One region of the Plantactinospora sp. DSM 117369 genome, then DNA from elsewhere that is predicted to be linked to it. Evidence: riboswitches for the same ligand, from Rfam matches in the RefSeq annotation. Region 1 holds a riboswitch; each other region holds the start of a gene.
The links. A riboswitch is a leader RNA that binds a small molecule or an ion and turns the genes downstream of it on or off. The one in region 1 is predicted to bind cyclic di-AMP.

Region 1 (5,480 bases):
CCGGTGAAGGCCGGCCGGTTGGTGGCGAAGTCCGGATCGATGGTGACCAGGCCGGCGGCGGGCAGGCCGATGCCCCGGAACGGCGCCTTGAGCAGGTCGAAGTAGTGCGACCAGTCCCAGTACGGGCCCGGATCCCAGTGCATGCCGCGCACGTTCGCCGGCAGGATGCCCGGGACGTTGTCGTGCCCGATGACGTGGTCGCGGTCCAGCGGGATGTCGTACCGGTCGGCGAGGTAGCGGACGAGTTTGGCCGAGGTCCGGTACATCGCCTCGGTGTACCAGGTGCCCTGGGCGGCGAAGCCCTCGTGTTCGAGGCCGATCGCCTTGGCGTTGACGTACCAGTTGCCGGCGTGCCAGGCCACGTCCTTGCCCTTCACGTGCTGCGCGATGTGCCCGTCCGCCGAGCGGAGCGTGTACTGCCAGCTCACGTAGGTCGGGTCCTGCACCAGCCGCAGCGTGGTGTCGTAGCTGCCCTCGGTGTCGTGGATGACGATGTACTCGATCTTCTGCCGGCCCGGCCGGTCGGAGAGGTCGTGGTTGCCGTAGTCGCCGTCCCCGAACGCCTGGTAGGGGGCCGGAATCCACTCGCAGGAGATGTCGCGCGGGCACTCCAGCCCGTCCGGACGGGGCGTGCCGGGCAGGCCGAGCCGGTCCAACCAGGAGCGCTGCGGTGCGATCCCGGGGCGGCCGGGCAGGGTGATCCGATGGCCGTCGTCGGTGGTCCGGGTGGCGCCCTCGGCGAGGGTCCGGTACACCTCGTCGGCGAAGGCCGCCGCGGCATCCGCGCGGTCGCTGCCGGCGTACCGGGCCACCGCGCCGTACCAGGCCGCCGGGTCGCTGGCCGGGCCTGTCGGCGCGGCCAGCGCCTGCTGGTACGACGCCAGCAGCGCCGCCCCGCCCCGGATGTTCGCCGCCGGTTCGGCGCGGAGTAGGTGTTCGTCGACCCCGGTCAGCGCGGCGGCGGCGTCCAGGGTCTGCCCGCCGGGCGGTGCGTCGCCGGTCCGGTCGGCGTACGGCCCGGCCGGTCCGGTCACCGGTCGGGCGGGTCGGGCGTCGTCACCGCGCCGGTCCTCGCCGTGCTCGGGGTGTTCCGGCTCGGCGGCCAGCCCGGCGACGTCGGTCAGGTGCATCGGGCCGTACCCGCCGCTGGTGCTCGGCGTGCCGGCGTTCGTGTCCCAGCGAGATTCCAGATAGGAGACGCCGAGCAGCACGCTCTCGGGTACGCCGAACTCGGCCGCCGCGGCGGCGTACTCCTGTTGCCGGGTGTCGGGGGATGTGACGGTGGCTGGCGCGGGGCTGGCCGGCAGCAGCGCGGCGGCGCCGACGACTGCGGCCCCGATCGCGATTCTCCTGCTCAGCGGGTGTCTGGTGGGAAGCATCGAACCTCCATGAGCCGGGGGTGGGCCTGAAGATCACCCTCCACCCGGGACCGGTGCCCGTCAATACCTGCCGACAGAGCTCGTCGCTATGCAGAAAACTTTCACCGACACGCAGCGTGTTCGGCGTGTCCCAGTGGCTCCCACCGTCAGCGACCGGTCCGATACCTAACGAATCGACTCAGATCACGGGGTTGCGTTTGGATAACACCCTTCTCTAGTGTTGGGGACCGTCGAGCCGACGGCAGGCCGCCTAGCCGGGCGGCGACGTCTCGACACCGCCGAATCGTCACACTCAGCGAACCGGGGACCCGAGCTTCATGGGGTGAATCCGCGTCTCACGCGGTAGGGCGACAATCTTCCCGCCCGAACCCGTCAGCTAACCCGGTAGGCGGGCTACGGAAGAAGGAGTACGGACCCCGGTGGCTCCCCCTGCCCCGTCGCGGTCGCCATCCCTCCGGTCGGCATCCACCGACGCCGGGAACGCGAAACCGCGCCCTCGAAGGTCCATTCTCGCCATCGCGCTCACCGCACTGGCCAGCGCCGCGGTGTTGCTCACCGGCACGACGCCGGCGCTCGCCGAACCGTCGGTGGCCGAGATCGAGCAGCAGATCGACACCGCCTGGCGCAAGCTGGAGCCGGTCGTCGAGAAGCACAACGCCACCCGGCAGGACCTGGCCGCGAAGAAGAAGCAGGCCGCCGCCCTGCAGAAGAAGATCGCCCCGCTCCAGTCGCAGATCGACGCCGCGATGAACCGGGTGAGCGACTTCGCGGTGCAGGCGTACAAGGGTGACAAGGCCTCGGCGGTCAACGCCCTGCTCACCTCGAAGTCGCCGACCGCGCTGGTCGGCCAGCTCTCGGTGCTCGACCAGTTCGCGCGGCAGCAGCAGCGCGAGGTGCAGGCGGTCGTCGACCTCAAGGACAAGTACGCCTCCCAGAAGGCTCCGCTGGACCGGCTGGTCAGCCAGTTGACCAAGACCGAGAAAGAGCTGGCGGCGAAGAAGAAGGAGATCGACGCCGAGGTCGAGCGGTTGCAGAAGCTGCGGATCCAGGCGTACGGGAACGGCTCGGCCGGCCCGCTGCGGCCCGCACCCTGCCCGGCCACCTACCCTGGAGGTGCGGCCGGCAAGGCGGTCAAGTTCGCCTGTGCCCAGATCGGCAAGCCGTACAAGTGGGGTGCCGAAGGCCCCGGCTCGTACGACTGCTCTGGCCTGACCCTGGCGGCCTGGAACCAGGGCGGCGTGTCGCTGCCGCACAACGCCCGGGCGCAGCGCAGCCAGACGGCCAGCATCAGCCGCTCCGCGCTACGCCCCGGTGACCTGGTCTTCTACTACGCCGACCTCAGCCACGTCGGCATGTACGTCGGCGACGGCTGGATCGTGCACGCCTCCCGGGCCGGCGAACCCATCAAGATGAAGCGGATGGACGACGGCGAGATCCACAGCTTCGGCAGACCCGGCTGACGCCTGCCGGACCGAGTCAACGGCAGAACCCCCGTCGCGCAGGTGCGGCGGGGGTTCTTGCCATTCGGTTCTGTTCGCGTTCCAGCTTCCGGTCGGGCCCGGTCCGGGCCGTTCGGTGCCGGTGTGCTGCTGCTGTCGACCGCGGCGTCAGCGGGTGGGCCAGGTGCGCCAGTTCTGCCAGGAGCGGCTCGGGGTGGGGCCGCGCTGCCCCTGGTAGCGCGAGCCGTAGACGGCCGACCCGTACGGGTGGGCGGACGGCGACGAGAGCCGGAAGATGCAGAGCTGACCGATCTTCATCCCGGGCCAGAGCCGGATCGGCAGGTTGGCCACGTTCGACAGCTCCAGCGTGACGTGCCCGGAGAAGCCGGGGTCGATGAAGCCCGCGGTCGAGTGGGTGAGCAGGCCGAGCCGGCCCAGACTCGATTTTCCTTCGAGTCTTCCCGCCAGCTGGTCGCCGAGGGAGATCACCTCCAGCGTGGAGGCGAGCACGAACTCACCCGGGTGCAGCACGAACGGCTCGCCGTCCGGCACGTCGACCAGCGAGGTCAGGTCGTCCTGCTGCACCGCCGGGTCGATGTGCGTGTAGAGGTGGTTGTTGAAGACCCGGAAGAGCCGGTCCAGGCGTACGTCGATGCTCGACGGCTGCACCAGCGCGGGCTCGAACGGCTCGAGCGCGAGCGTGCCCGCCTTGATCTCGATCACTAGGTCGTGGTCGGAGAGCAGCACCGGATCACCTTAGCGAGTCGTGCGAAGTCGACGGGCCGCGACCTCGCCGATGGGTGGGATCGGGGTAGGTGATCGAACATGTGTTCGATAGAATGTACCCATGGCATCCTGGTCCGAATTCGCCTCTGACGAGCCCCGACTCGCCGACGCGATCCGCGTCCTCATCCAGCAGTACGGCCCGGGTCTCGGCTACCTGGCGACCGTGCGCGCCGACGGTGGGCCGCGCGTGCACCCGGTGTCCCCGGTCATCACCGACGAGGGACTCTTCTGTTTCGTCGTCGACTCTCCGAAGCGGCGCGACCTCGAACGGGACGGGCGCTACGCGCTGCACTCGTTCCCTCCCGAGGACAGCGACGACGAGGCGTACGTCGCCGGCCGGGCCCGACCGGTGACCGACCAGGCGCGGGTGGACCAGCTCGCCGGCAACCTGCGGGCCGCACCGCAGGTCGACTGGCGGCTCTTCGAGTTCACCGTCGACGTGGCGATGGTTGCCCGGCACGGCAGCAACGGCGCCACGCCGCTTGCCGCCGGAGACCGGTCCGAGCGTCCCGCCGTGCAGGTCTGGCTCGACCCGGCCGGCGCGGCCGGCGGTCCCGAGGGCAGTGCCGCCGCCGCGCCAAAGCGACGCGGCCGGCGCCGGGCCGTCGAAGAGGCGCCGGTCCCGGCGTCCTGACCTACGGCTCGCGGAACGCCTTCCACGCCCTGAGCATCCGGAGCGCCTGCCCAAAGGTGAACTCGTACATGCAGGCGTCGACCGAGTAGTCCATGAAGTTGTGGATCGGGTCGAGGCCCGGCCTTGTCGTGCAGGTGTCCCGTCGCTGCGGGCAGCCGAAGCCCGGCTCCGCCTCGGCGGGCGTGTCGAAGACGTGATCGCCTCGACCCGCGCAGCCCTCCTGGAAGGTGTGGTAGAGGTTCAGCCAGTGTCCGATCTCGTGGGTTGCGGTGTCACCCGCGTTGTACGGCGCCGCCGTGCCGCCCGGCAGCGACTCGGCGAGTACCACCACCCCGTCGTGCGGGTCGAACTCGCGCTTCGGAAAGGACGCCCAGCCGAGCAGTTCGTCGTCCAGTAGTCCGGTGTAGACGTTCAGGGTGTGCTTGCCGCCGACCCGCAGCGCACGCTTCATCTGCGCCTCCGCCGGGCTCTCCGGCACGATCGGATACCAGGCCGGGTTCACCACCCGGTTCACCTTCCTCAGCCTGAAATGGAACGGCGTCCAGGCCCCACCGGTACGCCCGCCGAACGAGTCGTTCAACACCTTCAGTTGGGTGTTGATCAGTGACAGTGGGATGTCCCCGTCGGCCCGGGTCCGCCGCTCGCTGATCACGTGGAACACCACGTTGACGGTGATCCTGAGCCTCGCCGATACGCCAAGCGGTGCCACCCCGACCCGTTGTGCGTACGCCGAGTCCACCGCACGATCCAGTTCGGCGGCCTCGGTCGGAGTCAGCTCGTTCGGCTCGGTGGTGTGCGCCGCTCCGGGCCGCATTTTCCCATCTGGATGAGCCTCGGTCGTCTCGGCGCAGCCCGGTCCGCCGGACCCTCCGGCCGAGCCCGGGGGTGCCGCCACCACCGGACCGGGTCCGAGCAGCAGGACGAGAAAGATGCTCGCCATGCCGGTCATGCCGGAACGCGACGACGGTCGCAGTCCACGAAACGCCATTGCCAACACCCTTTGCATCCGGAGAGTGGCTCTGTAATGACGCAGAGCCATAGTTGCAGGTGGGGCGGACGTTACTCGCCGTGGCCGTAGTTGCAAACGAGGCGGCACGGCGTGGTTCGCGACCGATCCGAGCGAGTGGCAGCGCGCTCGCCGCCGTACCCGGGGGAGGGTGAGTGCATGATCGGACCCGACCAGGTACAGTGGGGTCCGCTCGCGGGTGTAGTTCAATGGCAGAACATCAGCTTCCCAAGCTG
Region 2 (8,677 bases), 2.1 Mb from region 1:
TTAGGCGCCCGGACATGGGCGAGTGGAGGTGCTCGCGTGAGCCTGTCGATCGTCAAGTCGGTCTTGCCTGGTGGAGTTGTGGAGATCGCCCCTCGTGGAGAAATCGACGTCGATACGGCGTACGAGGTTCGTGAGGCGATCGCCGGAGTTCTGACCAAGGGGCGACCGTCCAGGATCGAGCTCAACATGCGACTGGTCAGCTTCATCGACTCCGTCGGCATCAGCGCCATGGTCGCCGGCTTCCAGACCGCGGAGGTCAGCGGCGTCAAGCTCGTGGTCACCGAACCGAGCCGGTTCGTCCACCGGCAGCTCTGGGTCACCGGGCTCCTCGGCCTCTTCGGCGCGCCGGAGCCCTACTTCGCGGGCGCCGCGGCCGCCGCCGAGGAGGTCAAGGTCCCCGGCGCCTGACCGTCCCCGGCCCGCGGTCTGATCATCGCGGACCGGGAATCCCACCCCTTACCGCGGATCGTCCAGTCCGGACAGATCCACATCGGACGCCTCGGTGACCGCCCGGATCGCCGTCACCGAGGCGTAACCCTCCGCCAGCCAGGCCACGTCCGTGCCCGGCTCGACGTACTGGCCGGATTCCTCCAGGGCGGTACGCACGAAACCCTTGCCGGCTTCGGCGACCGTCATCTGCACCTGCCCGAACCCGGCCAGGGTGCCTCGGCGTATCCCGCGCAGCTGCTCGTACGGCAGGTCGGGGGAGTTCACGTTCAGCACGCTCTCCACCGGTCCCGCGGTCAACCGGGGCAGCAGGTCCAGCGCCACCCGGGCCGCCGTCGCCCAGTGCCGCCGCTCGTCCCGGTCCGGTCGGGGGACGGCCACTGCCGCGCCGCCGCTTCCGGTGCTCGCCTCGTGCACGGAGAGTACGTCCAGGGAGACCGCCAGCCCGTGGCAGCCGTTCGCGGCGGCGGTGAACGCCGCACCGACCGTGCCGGAGTGCAGGACCGCACGGCCGGCGTTCGCGCCCCGGTTGATCCCGGAGAGCACCGCCGACGGTGCCGGCCCGAACGCCCCGTGCAGGGCGATCAGCGTGATCAGCGCCGGCGAGCCGGCCACCCCGTACGCCGGGACGCCGGGCAGCTCCTCGATCGGGTGCTCCTCGACGACCACCCGGCCGTCCCGCTCCACCGCGCTCATTGCGGCGCTCGCGCCGCTGGCCTCCTCGCTCGGGGCGGCCACCACCACGTCCAGCCCGCGCTGCACCGCCGTACGCGCCAGCCAGCGCAGCCCGGGAGCCGCGATGCCGTCGTCGTTGGTGACCAGTACCCGGATCGTCATGACGTCGTCGTCCGGTGCGCCAGCTCGTCGGGGGTCAGCCGATCCTGCCGGTCCACCCGCATCGGTGCCAGTTTCACCCGGTCGACCAGGCCGGCGATCGCGTCCGGCCGACCGGTGCCGAGCCCGTGCCGGGTGACGTTCAGCGCGCCCGCCGCCGCTCCGGTCCGGACCGCGAGCCGGATGTCGCCGCCCCGGGCCAGCACCGCCGCCACCCCGGCGGTCATCGAGTCGCCGGCACCGCGCGGGTCCGCCACCTCCAGCCGGGGCATGTCGAGTTGGGCCACCTCGCCGTCGACCAGTACCAGGGCCGGCTCCTCGGCCCGGCTGACCACCACCGACTCGGCCCCCTGGGCGTGCAGCGCCTGGATCACCCGGATCAGCTCCGCCTCGCCGTCGTCGGCGGCCAGGCCGTCCCGGAGCAGTTCCTCGTGGCTGACCTTGAGGACCGACACGCCGCTGTCCAGTACGGCCGCCAGGTGCGGACCGGAGAGGTCGGCGACCACCCGGCTGCCGTTGTGACCGAGGTCGGCGGCGAGCCGGCGGTAGATCTCCGGTGCGACCAGGGACGGGTGGCCGGGACCGCTGAGGATGCTGACCTCGGCGCCCAGCCCCTCGCTCAGCGCGAGGTTGTAGAGCTCGTCCAGTTCGTGCCGGGCGAGCGGATGGCCCGGCACCGAGGCGATCTCGTGGCGCTTGCCGTCCCGCCGCCGGTCGTGCACGTAGCCGCCGCTGCTGGACTCGCGGTGGATCGCCCGGAGGTCGACTCCCTCGCCGGCCAGCAGCGGTTCGAGCACCTGTCCGATCTCCCCGCCGAGCCCGGCGCAGAGCACCACGGGTACGCCCAGGCACTTGATCATGCGGGCCTGCCACACCCCCTGGCCGCCGGGGTGCAGGTGGAGCTCGGTCTCGTTGGCGGGCTGGTCGATGGTGACCGTCAACTGCGGATCAGGGGCAAAGACCATGACATGTCCGCTCATGCCCGTTAGGTACCCTGTTGGCCGCTATCCATGCAGCTCCGGGCCCTCGCTGGTCAGCCGCACGAGGGACCACCCGCCGCGCGTGCTCGTCTGCCACCCGGTGCGCCGGGTCCTCCCGGCTCCTACACTCAGAGGGTGCCGCGTACCGGATCTTTCCGATACCGGGTGCACGCGCGCTGCGAGCCGGCCGACGCGCTGCGGCTGCTCGGCGACGTGCGACGGCAGGGCGAGTTGCATCCGTTGATCGTGCGGGTGCGCCCTCGTCCGGCCGGGCCCGGAGTGCTGCGCAGCGACCTGGTCACCGACCGGCTGCGCTGGGGACCGTTCCGGTTCCAGGTCACCTACCGGGCCGACCTGCTCCGGTTGGCGGCCGACGAGCTGGAAATGGTGGCCCGGCAGTGGCCGCGTACCACGGTGCGGAACCAGACCCGGCTGACCCGCGAGGCCGACGGGCTGGTACGCGTCGACGTCGAGATCACCCTGTCGGCACCCGCACCGCTGTTTCGGTACGCGTTCCGGCAGGCCCGGGCCGCGCACCTGGACCTCGCGACCCGGCTGCCGGCCGCGCTGGCCGCTGCCCGGTCCTGACCGCACCGGCCCGGCCGATCCGGCCCCACGGCTTGTAGGTGGAGAGCACCGTGGCGATCACCAACAAGGTGCTGGAGACGATCGGTGCCGCGAGTAGGCCCTGCCGGGCATCCGGTGGAGTCGCCGCACCGAGTTCGGCGGCCTGGAGGTTCGGCAGCAGGGCGAAGAGCACCGCGCCGAGCATCACGGTGGTGATCACCATCTTGACCAGCACCCACCGGTGCCTGACCAGGCCCCAGGGCGTGAGCAGCGCGCTGGCGACGCCGACCAGCCAGGCGAGCACGCTCAGCGGCACGAAGACGGCCTGCCCGACCAGGGCCATCACCGGATAGACCACGTCCGGGTCGGAGCCGCGCGCCCCGGCCACGCCGAGGGTCAGCAGCACCACGTCGACCCCCAACCAGCCGACCGCGGTGACCACGTGCAGGGTGAGGAGGGCTTTTCGCCAGGGCGGAGAGAGCGTCATGCCAGTGATGGTGCCGGCGGAACCGCGCCGTGGCGTCGTGCGGATGTGGACGGCCCGGGTACGCAACTCGACGTACGGGCGGTCGCGTCCCGGCGCGCGACCGCCCGGAAGGCGATCGACCGATCGACCCGGTGCGGGCTCGCTGATCGTGAAACGCCGAGGGTGGGTCAGCCGCGGGGGGCGTACATGATGATGGCTACCCCGACGAGGCAGACGGCGGCGCCGGCCAGGTCGTAGCGGTCCGGGCGGAACCGGTCCACCAGTACGGCCCAGCCGAGCGAGCCGGCCACGAAGACGCCCCCGTACGCGGCGAGCACCCGACCGAAGTGCGGATCGGGCTGGAACGCCGCCACGAAGCCGTACCCGGCCAGTGCCAGCATGCCGGCGGCGACGAAGAGCAGGCCCCGATTCTCGCGTACGCCCTGCCAGACCAGCCACGCCCCGCCGATCTCGGCGACGGCGGCGAGCAGGAACAGCAGCAGCGAGCGCGCGATCGTCACTCGGTCATTGTCGCTGGCCGGAGTGCCTGAGTTGACGGGGGAGCCCGGCCGGGCGGGCGAGCGCGTCGGTTGCTCGTATCGATGGTTGTCTCTAAGCTTGGTCGGCGTCGTCACGCGACCGGTACGGGCTGGCCGGGGTGTCGTGGTGGATCGATGATCATGGGAGCTGGTCACGGGAGTCCAACGAGGGCGGTACGCGCCGCGCGCGCCGGCCACTCGTCGTCGTAACAGCACTGCCGGCACGCGCCAGAGGCGGCGACGGGGCCGGCAGTCGTCCGAGAGGAACTCCCATGCGGATCTCCGCACCGTACCGTCGCGTCTCCCTGGCCCTGGCCACGGTGACCGCGATCGCCGCGAGCAGCGTCGCCGTGCTCGGCACCGGGTTGACGCCGACCGCGCGGGCCGCCGCCGGCTGCCTGGTCGACTACACGGCCAACCAGTGGACCGGTGGCTTCACCGCCGCAATCCGGGTGACCGCCGGGGACACCCCGGTCAACGGCTGGACCGTGACCTGGACCTACGGTGGCGACCAGCGGATCACCAACAGTTGGAACGCCCAGGTCAGCCAGTCCGGTGCGACCGTGACCGCCCGGAACGTGGCCTGGAACGGGTCGCTGCCGGCCGGTGGCTCCACCGAGTTCGGCGTGCAGGGCAGCTACGCCGCCAGTTCGGCGGCACCGACCGGGGTCACCCTCAACGGCGAGCCGTGCAACGGTGCCGAGCCGACCACTCCGCCCACGACGGCGCCGCCGACGACTCCGCCCACCAGCGTCCCGCCGACGGTCACCCCGCCACCGAGCGGCTGCGGTACGGCGGTGCTCTGCGACGGCTTCGAGAACCAGACCGGCACGGCGCCCTCCGGCGACTGGAGCGTCAGCTATCCGGACTGCTCGGGCAGCGGCACCGCCAGCATCGACACCTCGGTCGCGCACCAGGGCACCCGGTCGGTACGCATCAACGGCGCCGTCGGCTACTGCAACCACGTCTTCGTCGGCTCCACCCGGGACCTCGGCGCCGTCGGGGCGGTCCGCTACGCCCGGCTCTGGGTCCGGCACACCACCGCGCTGCCGACCTCGCACGTGACCTTCCTGGCCATGCGGGACGCCAACGACGGCAACCGTGACCTGCGGATGGGCGGCCAGAACGCCGCCCTACAGTGGAACCGGGCCTCGGACGACGCCACCCTCCCGGAGCAGAGCCCGAACGGTGTCGCGCTCAGCGCGCCGCTGCCGGTCAACCAGTGGACCTGCCTGGAGTTCATGGTGGACGGCACGCAGGGCCGGCTCTCCACCTGGGTCAACGGGACCGCGGTGACCGGGCTGACCGCCGACGGTACGCCCACGCACGACGTCGACGGACAGTGGTACAACCGGGCCAACTGGCGGCCGAGCCTCACCGACCTGCGGCTGGGCTGGGAGAGCTACGGCGAGGGCGCCGACACGCTCTGGTTCGACGACGTGGCGCTCGGCTCGACCCGGATCGGCTGCTGACCGGCGCACCCGGTCGGGGTTCCGGCCGGGTGCGAACCGAGAACCGCCGGCACTGCCCAGGGGTGGCGGGCGGTGCCGGCGGTCCGCGATCGGTGCCTCAGGTGCGGTCGATCAGTTCATCGACAGGTGCACGTGGTTGGTGTGGTCGCTGGACGGGTCACCGTTGCCCCCGTTGTACGTCTTCCAACCGCTGCTCGGCAGCCAGATCTGCTTGAACCAGATCACGTACAGCACGCCCAGTCGATCGGCGTTTCGCACGAAGTACGCCGCCAGGTTGTTGCCGTACGTCCGGTCGCCGCCGGTCGCCACCCCGCCGAACCCGTTCCGCTGGGCGGCGAAGTCGCACGCCTGCCCCTTCGGATGCTCGCCGCTGCCACCACTGCGGAAGCAGGAGACGAACCGGGTGAAGCCGGCCGCCTGGGCCTGCTTCAGCGCGTGCAGCGTCCGCGCGGTGATGCAGCCGCTGGTGGTCGGGTCGTCGAGACTGCACGACTCGTCGGGGAAGGAGCCGTCGGGATTGCGGGGTGCCGGTCGCGCCGACCCGCCGCCGCTGCCGCTGATCCCCGAGCCGGCGCCGCCGCTGTTGTTCGCCGCCGCCAAGGCCCGTTCGGCCTGCTTCTTGCGGGTCTCCATCACCTCGACCTGCTTGCGCTGCTCGCCGACCTCCTTGTCGAGCGCCGCCTTGGCCTGGGTCTCCTTGTCCAGGCTCTCCCGCAACCCGCGCAACTCCCGGCTCTCGTTCGCCGAGATGGTGTCGAGTGCGGCGGCCCGGTCCACCAGGCTGGTCGGAGAACCGCTGTTGAGCAGGGCGGAGACCTGCCCGAGCCGACCGGTCCGGTACGCCATGTCGGCCATCTCGGCGACCCGTTCGCTCCGGGTCGCCACCTCGGTACGCAGCGCGGCGAGCTGCTGGTTCAGTTCATTCTGCCGCTTGACGGAGTTGGCCAACCTGTTCTTGGCGGTCAGGTAGCCCTTGCTGGCGGCCTGGAGCTGCTCGCGCAGGCTGTCGGTGCCTCCGTCGATGTCGTCCCCGCCGGGTGCCGCGGCCAGCGTCCCGGGGGTCGCGTACTCCGGTGCCGCGGCGGCGGGTGCGCCGCCGAGTGCCGCGAGGACCATGCCCAGGGCGACGGCCACGGTCGTCGCGGCCTTCCGGGGCGGTCTCGTGGCTCTCCGCGCGGACGCCGGAGCCTGTCGGGTGGGTGCCAGGAACGGCATATGACAATGTCCTTCCGTCAGCCGCCGACCGGGTTAGCTGACGGGTTCGGGACGGAAGATCCCTACCGCTGGAGCGGATGCACCCCTGGTACGTGGTTCCCCGGCTCGCGTGTGCGATTAGGCGACGGCCTCCGCAGGCGCCGGAGGGCGCCGCCCGGCGGAGACCGGAGCCGAGCCTACCGGCAGTTGCCGCCCGGGGATACGTGGCGTTGCCGGAGTTAGATTCGCAATTCTCCTACTCCGCAAGGATGTATCCGGACAAAAACCTCAAGCACCGGGTCGAAACTTAAGATGCCGCTAACTATCGGTGAGCCTCGACGTCTGCTGAGGCGGAATTCCGACAGTTTCCGGCCGGCCGCGCTGTGACGCAGCGTCGCGACCGGTCACCAGTCGGTGGGCCCGCAGCCCCCGGGGGCGGTGTTCGGCTCGACCTGGAGGGTGGCGTGCGAGATGTGGAAGTCCTCGCGCAACGCCGACCGGGCCGCGGCGAGTACGGTACCGACCTCCGCGTCGCTGTCCAGCCTCAGGTGCGCCGAGGCCACCTCCATGCCGGAGGTGAGGGTCCAGACGTGCAGGTCGTGTACGTCGCAGACCCCGGGTACGCCGGCCAGCCGGGCGCGTACGGCGGCCACGTCGAGGTGCTCGGGCGCGGCCTGCACCAGGATGCGTACGGCGGTCCGGCCGAGCCGCCAGGTGCGGGGCAGGATGAGCAGCCCGACCGCCAGGGCCACGATCGGATCGGCCCAGCGCCAGCCGGTCAGGATGATCACCACAGCGGCGACGATCACGCCTACCGAGTTGAGCAGGTCCCCGAGCACTTCGAGGTAGGCGCCGCGCACGTTGATGCTCTCCCGCGCCCCGGCCCGGAGCAGGCCGAACGCGGCGGCGTTGGCCAGCAGGCCGAGCACGGCCACCAGCAGCATCGGGCCGGCCGCGACCCGGGGCGGGTCGTCGAACCGGCGTACCGCCTCGACCAGCACGTAGAGCGCCACCCCGAACAGCAGTACCGCGTTGGCCAGCGCGGCCAGCACCTCCAGGCGGTAGAGCCCGAAGGTCCGCTGCGGGTCGCCGGCCGCCCGCCGGGCCGCCGTGATCGCGGCCAGCGCCATCCCGATCCCGAGCACGTCGGTGAACATGTGCCCGGCGTCGGAGAGCAGCGCGAGCGAGCCGGTGACCAGCGCGGCGACCGTCTCGACCACCATCAGGACGGCGAGCAGCCCGAAGGCGGCCCAGAGCCGTCCCCGGTGCCGTTCCGCCGCCCGGGTCAACTGCCCCCCGTGGTCGTGCCCGGCCCCCAACGCCCCCTCCTTCCGCCGCGTCGCCCCCGCCGTCGATACTGCCGGGCGGGCGGCGGCGGGAACCCGTCCTGTGCGGAATCGGTGACCCGTCCTACCGGAGAACGACGGTGACCCGTCCCTACCGGAGAACGACGGACGGGCGTGCCCGGCTCACCCGTCGTCGCCGAGGGTGGCGACGATCGGGGCCCGGGCGGCCCGGCGGGCCGGCAGCAGGCTGGCCAGCACCGCCGCCGAGGCGGCCAGCGCGGCGCAGAGGGCGAGCTGCCCGACGGGTACGGCCGGCAGCCCGTGCCCGTAGCTGCTGATCAGGCCCATCGCCGCCGTCCAGCCGAGGCCGAGCCCGAGAGTGATCCCGGACAGTGCCCCGACCGCACCGGCCAGGCCCGCCTCGGTCAGCAGCATGGTCGCCAGTTGCCGGCGGGACAGGCCCAGCGCCCGGACCGTCGCCGACTCCCGGCGGCGCTCGACGACCGAGAGCGCGAGCGTGTTGCCGATGCCCAGCACGGCGATCAGCACCGACATGCCGAGCAGGGCCGCGAAGATCCCCAGCAGCTCGTCGAGGGTGCGGGACAGCGCGTCCGCCTGGTCGGCGAGACCGCGTACCCGGACCGCCGGTTGGTCGGCCAGGGCCGCGTCCAGCGCCTGCCTGCCGGCCGCCGTCGACACCCCCGGAGCGAGGTCGACCAGCAGCCGGTCCGGCTCCCCGGGGCCGTACGCGGCGACGAACGACGCCCAGGGGACCAGGGCGGCACCGTCGACCGGGCTGTCGTCGTAGACCGCCACCACGGTCAGCGGCCCCGGTGGGCCGAGGCCGAGCGCGATCCGGTCGCCGACCCCGATGGCCCGGTCGGCGGCGAGC
Region 3 (8,677 bases), 2.5 Mb from region 1:
TGCCCACCGTCTGGTGTGGACAGTGTCCGGCCTGCCGCGCCGGCAACAGCCACGTCTGCCACCACCTCACCTTCGTGGGGATCGACGCGCCGGGGTCGATGCAGGCGTACTGGACCGTGCCGGCGGACCTGCTTGTCCGGCTGCCGGCGTCCCTGCCACTGGCACACGCGGCACTGATCGAGCCGGTCGCGGTGGCGGTGCACGATGTGCGCCGCAGCGGGCTACGCCTGGGCGAACATGCCGTGGTGGTCGGCGGCGGTCCGGTCGGTGTCCTGATCGGACTCGTTGCCCGGCGCGCCGGCGCCCATGTTCTGCTGGTGGAGCCGGATCAGTACCGGCGGTCGGTGGCGGACGGCCTTGGGTTGCGGACGGTCGACCCGGCAGCGGTGGAGGTGGGTCACCTGGTCGAGGAGTGGTCCGGCGGCGCGGGCGCCGCGGTGGCGTTCGAGGTCTCCGGGACCGAGCCGGGGCTCGTCGCCGCCGTGCGAGCCCTCGCGGTGCGCGGCCGCATGGTGCTCGTCGGTATCCACCCCACGCCGCGGCCGGTCGACCTGCACCGCTTCTTCTGGCGCGAGCTGAGCCTGGTCGGTGCCCGACTCTACGACCGGTCGGACTTCGACGAGGCGGTACGGCTGGTCGCCGGCGGCGCCGTGCCGACCGAGCCGCTGATCTCCCGCATCGAGCCGCTGGAAGCGGCACGTCAGGCGTTCCAGGCGCTGGAGGACGGTGCCGGGGTGATGAAGGTGCTCGTCGACTGCCAGGCGGGTTCCCGATGACCGGCCTTTTCGACCTGTCGGGCCGAGTGGCCGTAGTCACCGGGGCACGGCGCGGCATTGGACTGGCGATAGCGACCGCGCTTGCCGAGGCCGGGGCCGACATCATCGGCGTGAGCGCCAGCCTGGAACCGCAGGGGAGCGAAGCGCAGCGCCGGGTGGAGGCGGCGGGGCGGTCGTTCACGCCGTACCGCGTGGACTTCACCGACCGGGACGCGGTCGGCCGGCTCGCCGCGGACCTGGCCACCGATCATCCGCCGATCGACATCCTGGTCAACAACGCCGGAACGATCGCCCGTGCGCCCGCCGCCGAGCACACCGATGCCGACTGGGACCATGTCCTGCAGGTGAACCTCACCGCACAGTTCACGCTGACCCGCGAAATTGGCCGGGACATGCTGGGTAGGGGGCGCGGGAAGGTGATCTTCATCGCCTCGATGCTGAGCTTCCAGGGCGGCGTCCTCGTCCCCGGGTACACCGCCGCCAAGAGTGGGATCGCCGGACTGACCAAGGCACTGGCCAACGAGTGGGCGGCGCACGGGGTGAACGTCAACGCGATAGCCCCCGGATACCTCGCCACCGACAACACCAGGGCGCTGCGGGAGGACGCCGAGCGGTCGCGCGCGATCCTCCAACGGATACCCGCCGGACGCTGGGGACAACCCGCCGACACCGCTGGCGCCGCAGTGTTCCTCGCCGCACCGGCCTCGGACTACGTCCACGGCGCGATCCTGCCAGTCGACGGCGGCTGGCTGGGTCGATAGTCGACGGCGCCGCCTGTCGTCGTGTGGTCCGGCCGGGTAGTCCTCGCGACGGGTTCAGGGTCGAGCCTGGGGACGGATCACCGTCAGGTCAGGATCGCGCCATACCATCAGGCCGAGGCGACGCTACCGACGGACACGACCTCGCCGTGGGCGGACAGGTACAGGTCCGGGCCCAGGTCCTCACGGACCGTCAGCGGGCCCGGGCCGGTACCCGGTCGCCACCGATCCCTCCGTCCGCAGCGCATCCGTGACGATCGACGTCGTACTCGGCGCGCTCGCCGACCCGGTACGGCTCACGCTCGTGCGCGCTCTCGACGCTGCCGGGGACTGGACATGCGGCAGCCCAGGTCCACCAGAGCGTGCCGGCGGTGACGGGCAGCCCGGCGGAGTGGGCGGTTGGACAGCTTCTCCCGCTCGCGGGTCAGCATCTCCTGGTTGTGGCGTAGCGTCCGGGCGCACTCGCCGAGCGCCCTGGCGACCTTGCCGGCCAGTTCGGCGCAGTCGTCAAGATCGGCGACGAGCTTCCGTCGGTGCTGGTCGTACCGGTCAGCTGTTTCGCCCGTCCACGCCTCCGAGCCGATCACCTGGTTGGCAGCGCTGTTGACGGTCTCGGCGGCCCAGGACAGTGCTGTGGGCTGGGAGTGCTCGGTTCTCGGTGGTCAAACGGCGTTGGGTCGTCGAACGCTCCCTGGGCTGGATCATGCACCACCGACGCCTGGCCCGTGACTACGAAGCCCTGCCCGACAACTCCGCCAGCATGATCCGCATCGCAATGATCGACAACCTCACGAAACGCGTCACCAACGAAACCACCCCAACCTGGCGAGACGACTGAAGACGGCATCACTCGCAAAATACGTGAATTAGAGCCCTCTCAGTGAACCTTTTTCAACCCCCCTTGCGGTCCGGCGGACCGCAAGGTCGGACGCGGCGCGTGAGCGCCGCGCGGTCCAGGTTGAAAAAGGTTCAATGTTCCCGTCCGTCGTGGCCTGTGGCTCGATGGCGAGGAGGCCCTCATTCAGACCCACGATGAGCAGACTGCCGACTGCAGTGGCGAAGGTGCCAGGCGATGGGACAGGGATTTCCTGGTCCGCTCCACCAGGGCCTACGCCGGCCGCTGGCCGCCGCGCCCGCGACGGGGGGAAAGACAGGCCCGTCGGGGAGCACAGGTAACGGCTCTCGCAGGTAGGCCCTTCCTGCTCGCAAATGCGTGGACCTTGGGGTGCGGGGGGTGAGCGGAGGCACAATTATTTGGCGATCGTTCCAGTTAGCCGTACGGTAGGCGCATGGCCCGTACCCGGGAGTTCGACTTTGACGCGGCGGTAGCCGCGGCCATGGAGGCGTTCCGGCGCAACGGCTACGAAGGGACCTCGATCCGCGACCTGACCAAGGCGACCGGCCTGGGCAGCGGCTCGATCTATGCCGCCTTCGGCAGCAAGGAAGGGCTATACCTGGCCGCGCTCGACCTCTACCGGCAGCGGTACGCGACGCCACTGATCGACATGCTGCGCTCGGGCAACGACGCCCGAGAGGTCATCCGCGAGGTTTTCGTCGGCGCGGTGGATGAGATCGCCCGGGACGGGAAACGCCTGGCATGTCTGATCGTCGGCGCCACGATCGAGCGGGCCCGGGACGACCCGCGGGTCGCCGAGCGGCTCCGGTCGACGACTCGATCGCTGGAGTCCGCCCTCTTCGACGTGCTCGCCGAGGGCCAGCTACGCGGTCAGATCCCGGCCGACCGCAGCGCCACCGACCTCGCTACGTTCCTGGTGACCAGCCTCCAGGGCCTGCGGGTGATGGGCGGGATCAACCCCGACCGGGCCACCTTGATGCGGTCCGCCGAGGTCGCGCTGAGTTGCCTGGACTGACCGGTTCCCCGGGCGCGGTCCGGCCTTTTGCCGTTCCCAAATCCTGTAACGCTCGCTCAAGATACCTTTTCGAAGGAAGAAGGATGAAACCGACAGGCGTAGGCATCATCGGGCCCGGCGCGTGGGCGTCGGTCTCGCACATTCCGGTGATCGCGGCGTCGCCGGCGTTCGAACTGCATGCGGTCAGCACGTCCCGTCGTAGCTCGGCGGAGGCTGCGGCGGCCAAGTACGGGGTGCCCGGATACGACGACCACCGCCGCCTTCTCGCCGATCCCCGGGTCGAGCTGGTCGTCGTCGCGGTCCAGGTCACCCAGCACTTCGAGCTGATCTCGGCAGCTCTCCAGGCGGGCAAGATGGTCTACAGCGAGTGGCCGCTCGCCAACGGCCTGGCCGAAGCGGAGCGCCTCGCCGAACTGGCCCGCCGGGCCGGCGCCCGTACCGTGGTCGGGCTCCAGGGACGATACGCCCCCGAGGTCCAGCACGCCGCAGACCTGGTTCGCGACGGGTACGTCGGCGAGGTGCTCGGCACCACACTGGTCGGCTCCGGCATGGTCTGGGGCGGCGAGGTGGACAGCCACAACCAGGCCTACTGGTTCGACAACGCCAACGGCGCCACCCCGCTCACCTCCGCCACGCTGCACGCCCTCGACCCGCTGCATTTCGTACTCGGCGAGTTCGACACGGTCGCGGCCAACCTCGTGGTGGGACGCAAGGAGGCGACCGTCACCGAGGACGGCAGCAGGATCCCGGTCACGGTGCCCGATCAGGTCGCCCTGATCGGCACGCTCACCTCCGGTGCGGCCGCCTCGGTCTTCTATCGCGGCGGCGCGTCACGCGGCGACAACCTCCGATGGGAGATCAACGGCACCGACGGCGACCTCGTCCTGACCTCGGCCTGGGGCAACATGCAAGTCGCCCAGCTCACCCTCGCCGGTGGCCGCGGCGCGGACACCACCGCCACCACCATCGAAGTTCCCCCGTCCTACTCGGACGGGATCCCCACGGACCTGGCCCAGACCCCGGCCGGAAGCGTCGCGCGGCTCTACGCGCAGTTCGCCCGCGACCTGGCCGACGGCACCCATACCGTGCCCGACTTCGAGCACGCTCTCAACCGGCACCGCCTCATCGACGCCGTCGAACGCTCCTCGCACACCGGCGTCGCCCGATCCCTGAAGGGACCAACCACCGGCCGGCGCCCTGGCGCCGGCCGCCCTGAACAGTCGGAGTCAATGACGTGAGAGCGATAGGGCTGCTGCGCCACGGCGGACCCGAGGTACTGGAGGTCGTCGAGCGGCCGACTCCGCACGCCGGACCGGGCGAGGTCCGGATCCGGGTACGCGCCGCGGCCGTCAACCCCGCCGACACCCTGATCCGGGCCGGCGTGACGCCTATCCGGCAACGCGGAACGGAACCGGTCATCCCCGGCCTGGATGTCGCCGGCACCATCGACGAGATCAGCTCCGGCACCAACCGCCGCCTCGCTATCGGCGACCGCGTGATGGCAATGGTCAACCCCACCCGCCCGGCCGGCGGCGGGTACGCCGAATGGGTCGTGCTTCCCGAGTCGTGGGTCGTCCCGGCACCGGCCGGGGCGAGTCACGCCGAGGCGGCCACGCTCCCGATGAACGGGCTCACCGCCCTGCATGCCCTTGACCAGCTACGCCTGACCCCGGGCAGCACCCTCGCCGTCACCGGCGCGGCCGGGGCGGTCGGAGGCTACGCCGTACAACTGGCCAAGGCCGCCGGGCACCGCGTGCTGGCCGACGCCGCCCCACAAGACGCCGACCTCGTCGCGTCGCTGGGCGCCGACCGCACCGTCGCCCGCGGGCCTGGGGTCGCCGATCGCTTCCGCGCGCTCACCACCGACGGTGTCGACGCGGTCGTCGACACCGCGATCATCGGCGCCCCGCTGCTCACGGCCATCCGCCGTGGCGGCTCCCTGGCCTACGTACGCGGCGTGCCGGACCACCCGGCGTTCGAGCGGGCGGCCGCGACGCGCGGCGTGACCCTCGTCTACGCCTACGTGCACGACTACGACGGGCGACGCGACAAACTCGACCTGCTCCGCCGGCTCGCCGACGAAGGACGGCTCAGCCTCCGAGTCGCCGACACCTTCCCGCCGGAGCAGGCGGCGCAAGCCCATCGGCTCCTGGCGGCCGGCGGCGTCCGGGGCCGACTCGTCATCGAGTTGTGAGCCCGCTGGCGAGCCGGTGGCCACGGCACCAGACCGGGATCGCGTCCCGGCGGTGGGACACCAGCCGAGGTCGACGCGGCCTACCGGAAGCCCTCCCATCGGGCGGGGTGTGCTGGCGGGTCGTGGCGGCCCAGTTCGCCGAAGGTGACGGGCCGCGGCGGCGGCCCCGCCCGCCGACAACAACGCCCCACCTTCAACCGCCCCCGGCTGACACAGACGTCCAGCGGGGCGCCAGAGGCAGATTCCGGCGTGCCTTCAGGAACAGGTGGTAGCCACTGTCGCGGCGACGCTGCCGGTAGGCCAGCGGTTGCACCGGCCACCGGCAGCTTGCCCGTCGACCTCGTCTGTGGGCCGAAGGGTGGGGTGATCAGGCGGAGTAGCCGCGGGTTCCGATCCAGTTCGCCATGTTGATGGTGCTCATCCAGTAGCTGGCCGGACCGAACATCCCCGATGAGTCCGACACCTTCACCATGCGCCCGTCGTCGCTGTAGCCGACGAGTGCGATGTAGTGCCCGCCCGGGAAGTCATGCCACGTCCCGTCGGCATCGGTGGCGCCGCCGGCGATGTTCGCCACGATGGCGTAGCCGTTGCTGGTCGCCCGCACCACGTCGGCCTGGAGTCGATCCATCTGCGCGGGTGTCGCGTCCTGTCCCGGAATCATCCGGGTGCGGTACCAGTTGCTTCCGACCATCTCGTTGAGCACACGAGTCGTGTCCTCGGCGGAGTCAGTGCCGTTGACCGTGGTTCGCAGGCCCCGGGCAAGCTGGTCCTGGCTCACATCGATTCCACGAGCGCTGAGTGCGTTACGCACCGCGGCGGGCCCGCAGTAATAGAAGTTGGGCTGATACTCGAAGGACGCGTCGAGCACTTTTTCTGCGGGAGCATCGGGCTGCGCCGGTTGTGACGGCTCGTCGGCAGGTGCCACCGAACGGGATTCAGGACCGGTCGACGCCCCGGTGTCCGGGTCGGCGGCGGCCGGAACAAGTGACTGCGCTGTGGCGCCGCTGGAGGTTCCCTCTGGCGGTTGGTTGAGCAGGGCTCCGGCTGTCGCGGCTGTCGCGGCTGTCACGACGGCGGCGGACAATAGGCCCAGCCTCTGTGCCCGGCGAAGGGCGCCAGGTCGGAACAGGCTACGCGATGGTTCTTCGAGCATGCACGGTCTCCTTCCCATGCCGCCGACCGGGTTAGCTGACGGGTTCGGGCGGGGAAAGAGGATGCCCTACCTGGCCTCTTGGCCTACGGATTCACCCCAAGATGCGATGGGTCCCCGGCTCGCTGAAAGCGATTAGGCGGGCCCGATTCGACGCCATTGGTCAATGACTGACAACCGAATCAGGCGGCGCCGACGCTACGAGGAGCCGATCAGGGATGCCAAACGCTCACCCAATCATGTGAGCCACCGCACTCACATCGCGTGCGTTCCCGGCCAGGTATACGCAGCGACGTAAAGGATGTTGGAAAACGTCACGAACGGGTCCTCCGGTGATACCGGCCGTGAAGGCGGTCGACCGTCAGCACGGCTGGCGCAGGCCGCTATCGAAGCGCGAGTGCTCCTCGTCGCATGCGGCGTCGGTCCGTCCGGTACGAGATAGCGCCGCGCGGCTTGTACACGGACAGGATGGTGGCGACGAGCAGAAGCAGCAGCGCGGCGGTCCCGTGAAGCAGCGGCGAGGTTCCCAAGGCACGCAGGTCGTTTCCCGGCAACGCCGGGTCGGTGGCCGCTTGCGCGATGTGGCCGACTGTCTGCGTGTACATCAGCAGGACGGCGGTGGCCAGGATGTTCAGGATGAGTTTGAACAGAACCCAGTAGTGTCGGGTGAGGCCCCAACTGGTGCCTGATGCCTGGACGATTCCGGTCACGAGCGAGGCGATGCTCAGGGGCACGAGGGCGTACCAGGTGACCGGTTCCATCGCCAGGTAGGCGGCTCGTACCAGCTGCGTGTCCTGGTTGGCTAGCCCGACGGCGGCGAGGACGACGAAGACCAGGACGGCGCCGAGCCAGCCGACGGAGAACGTGACATGCGCGGTAAGCGCGAACCGGCGCAGGCGGGGACCCATCATCAATGAACCTTTTTCAACCTCCCCTTGCGGTCCGGCGGACCGCAAGGTCGGACGCGGTGCGTGAGCGTCGCGCGGTCCAGGTTGAAAAAGGTTCAATGGCCGCCGTCGGGCGGCATGTGACCGCCGGATGTGCCGGGCACGCCGGAGGTGGGGGTGTCACCGGTGGGCAGGTGACGGCTGGGGCCGTGGCCACCGCCGGCGAACATCCCGAGGAGGAGCAGCAGCACCAGCGCACCGATGCCGATACCGAACACTTTCACCCAGGCTGGGGTGGCTGCGCGGCTGGTGCCGGGATCGAGGGCGGCGTGGCCAGGTGAGTCAGGCATGGGTTCTCCGAGGCAGGTACGAGTTTGTCGTGATCCGGATTCGACCCCAGTTTTACGAGACAGACTGTCGCTGTCAAGCCAGATCGTCATCGGATCGTCATGGTGTATCCTGGTGACGTGCCTAGACTGTGGAACGAGACGATCGAGGCGCACCGGCGCGATGTCCGCGACGCGATTCTGGACGCGACCTGGTCGCTGGCGGCCGCGCACGGGCCGCTGTCGGTGACGATGTCGCAGGTCGCGGAGAAGGTCGGCATCGGGCGGGCGACGCTGTACAAGTACTTCCCGGACGTCGAGGCGATCCTGCGGGCGTGGCACGAGCGACACGTGGCCGGGCACCTCGACCAGCTCGCCGAGCGCCGCAACCAGCCCGGCCGGCCCGGCGAGCAGCTCAGCGCGGTGCTGGAGCACTACGCGCGCATCGTCCACGAGCGTGGGCGGCACGGCGGTGATCTTTCCGCGGTGTTGCATCGCGGAGAACAACTCGCACAGGCCCAGCGCGAGCTCCACGATCTGGTCCGGGACCTGTGTGCCGAGGCCGCCGCCGTAGGCGACGTTCGCGGAGATGTCGCGCCAGAGGAGCTCGCGGCCTACTGTCTGGGCGCGCTCACCGCAGCCGGCGGCCTGCCGTCCGAGGCGGCGGTGACGCGCCTGGTCACCGTCACCTTGACGGGGCTACGGCCGCCGGCGT

Region 2: linked by a shared signal. The riboswitch ahead of ACSMXO_RS34040 (coiled-coil domain-containing protein) and the one ahead of ACSMXO_RS00550 (C40 family peptidase) in region 1 are both predicted to bind cyclic di-AMP.
Region 3: linked by a shared signal. The riboswitch ahead of ACSMXO_RS11570 (C39 family peptidase) and the one ahead of ACSMXO_RS00550 (C40 family peptidase) in region 1 are both predicted to bind cyclic di-AMP.

The regions. Positions count from the first base shown of each region.
Region 1 is NZ_CM132446.1:121,557-127,036, forward strand. It holds gene ACSMXO_RS00545 (N-acetylmuramoyl-L-alanine amidase) at 1-1,379, opposite strand, end outside; cyclic di-AMP (ydaO/yuaA leader) riboswitch at 1,646-1,786, shown strand; gene ACSMXO_RS00550 (C40 family peptidase) at 1,799-2,839, shown strand; gene dcd (dCTP deaminase) at 2,987-3,565, opposite strand; gene ACSMXO_RS00560 (pyridoxamine 5'-phosphate oxidase family protein) at 3,666-4,238, shown strand; gene ACSMXO_RS00565 (zinc metalloprotease) at 4,240-5,226, opposite strand; tRNA gene ACSMXO_RS00570 (tRNA-Gly) at 5,440-5,480, shown strand, end outside.
Region 2 is NZ_CM132446.1:7,997,124-8,005,800, reverse strand. It holds gene ACSMXO_RS34075 (STAS domain-containing protein) at 37-408, shown strand; gene surE (5'/3'-nucleotidase SurE) at 457-1,284, opposite strand; gene ACSMXO_RS34065 (1-phosphofructokinase family hexose kinase) at 1,281-2,261, opposite strand; gene ACSMXO_RS34060 (SRPBCC family protein) at 2,397-2,849, shown strand; gene ACSMXO_RS34055 (hypothetical protein) at 2,737-3,315, opposite strand; gene ACSMXO_RS34050 (YnfA family protein) at 3,483-3,815, opposite strand; gene ACSMXO_RS34045 (cellulose binding domain-containing protein) at 4,106-5,305, shown strand; gene ACSMXO_RS34040 (coiled-coil domain-containing protein) at 5,417-6,520, opposite strand; cyclic di-AMP (ydaO/yuaA leader) riboswitch at 6,527-6,654, opposite strand; gene ACSMXO_RS34035 (cation diffusion facilitator family transporter) at 6,904-7,818, opposite strand; gene ACSMXO_RS34030 (ABC transporter permease) at 7,969-8,677, opposite strand, start outside.
Region 3 is NZ_CM132446.1:2,579,930-2,588,606, forward strand. It holds gene ACSMXO_RS11535 (zinc-dependent alcohol dehydrogenase) at 1-776, shown strand, start outside; gene kduD (2-dehydro-3-deoxy-D-gluconate 5-dehydrogenase KduD) at 773-1,537, shown strand; gene ACSMXO_RS11545 (hypothetical protein) at 1,831-2,121, opposite strand; partial or broken gene ACSMXO_RS11550 (transposase) at 2,187-2,372, shown strand; gene ACSMXO_RS11555 (TetR/AcrR family transcriptional regulator) at 2,824-3,405, shown strand; gene ACSMXO_RS11560 (Gfo/Idh/MocA family protein) at 3,489-4,643, shown strand; gene ACSMXO_RS11565 (NADP-dependent oxidoreductase) at 4,640-5,599, shown strand; gene ACSMXO_RS11570 (C39 family peptidase) at 5,967-6,752, opposite strand; cyclic di-AMP (ydaO/yuaA leader) riboswitch at 6,758-6,901, opposite strand; gene ACSMXO_RS11575 (DUF2269 domain-containing protein) at 7,133-7,660, opposite strand; gene ACSMXO_RS11580 (hypothetical protein) at 7,753-8,076, opposite strand; gene ACSMXO_RS11585 (TetR/AcrR family transcriptional regulator) at 8,086-8,677, shown strand, end outside.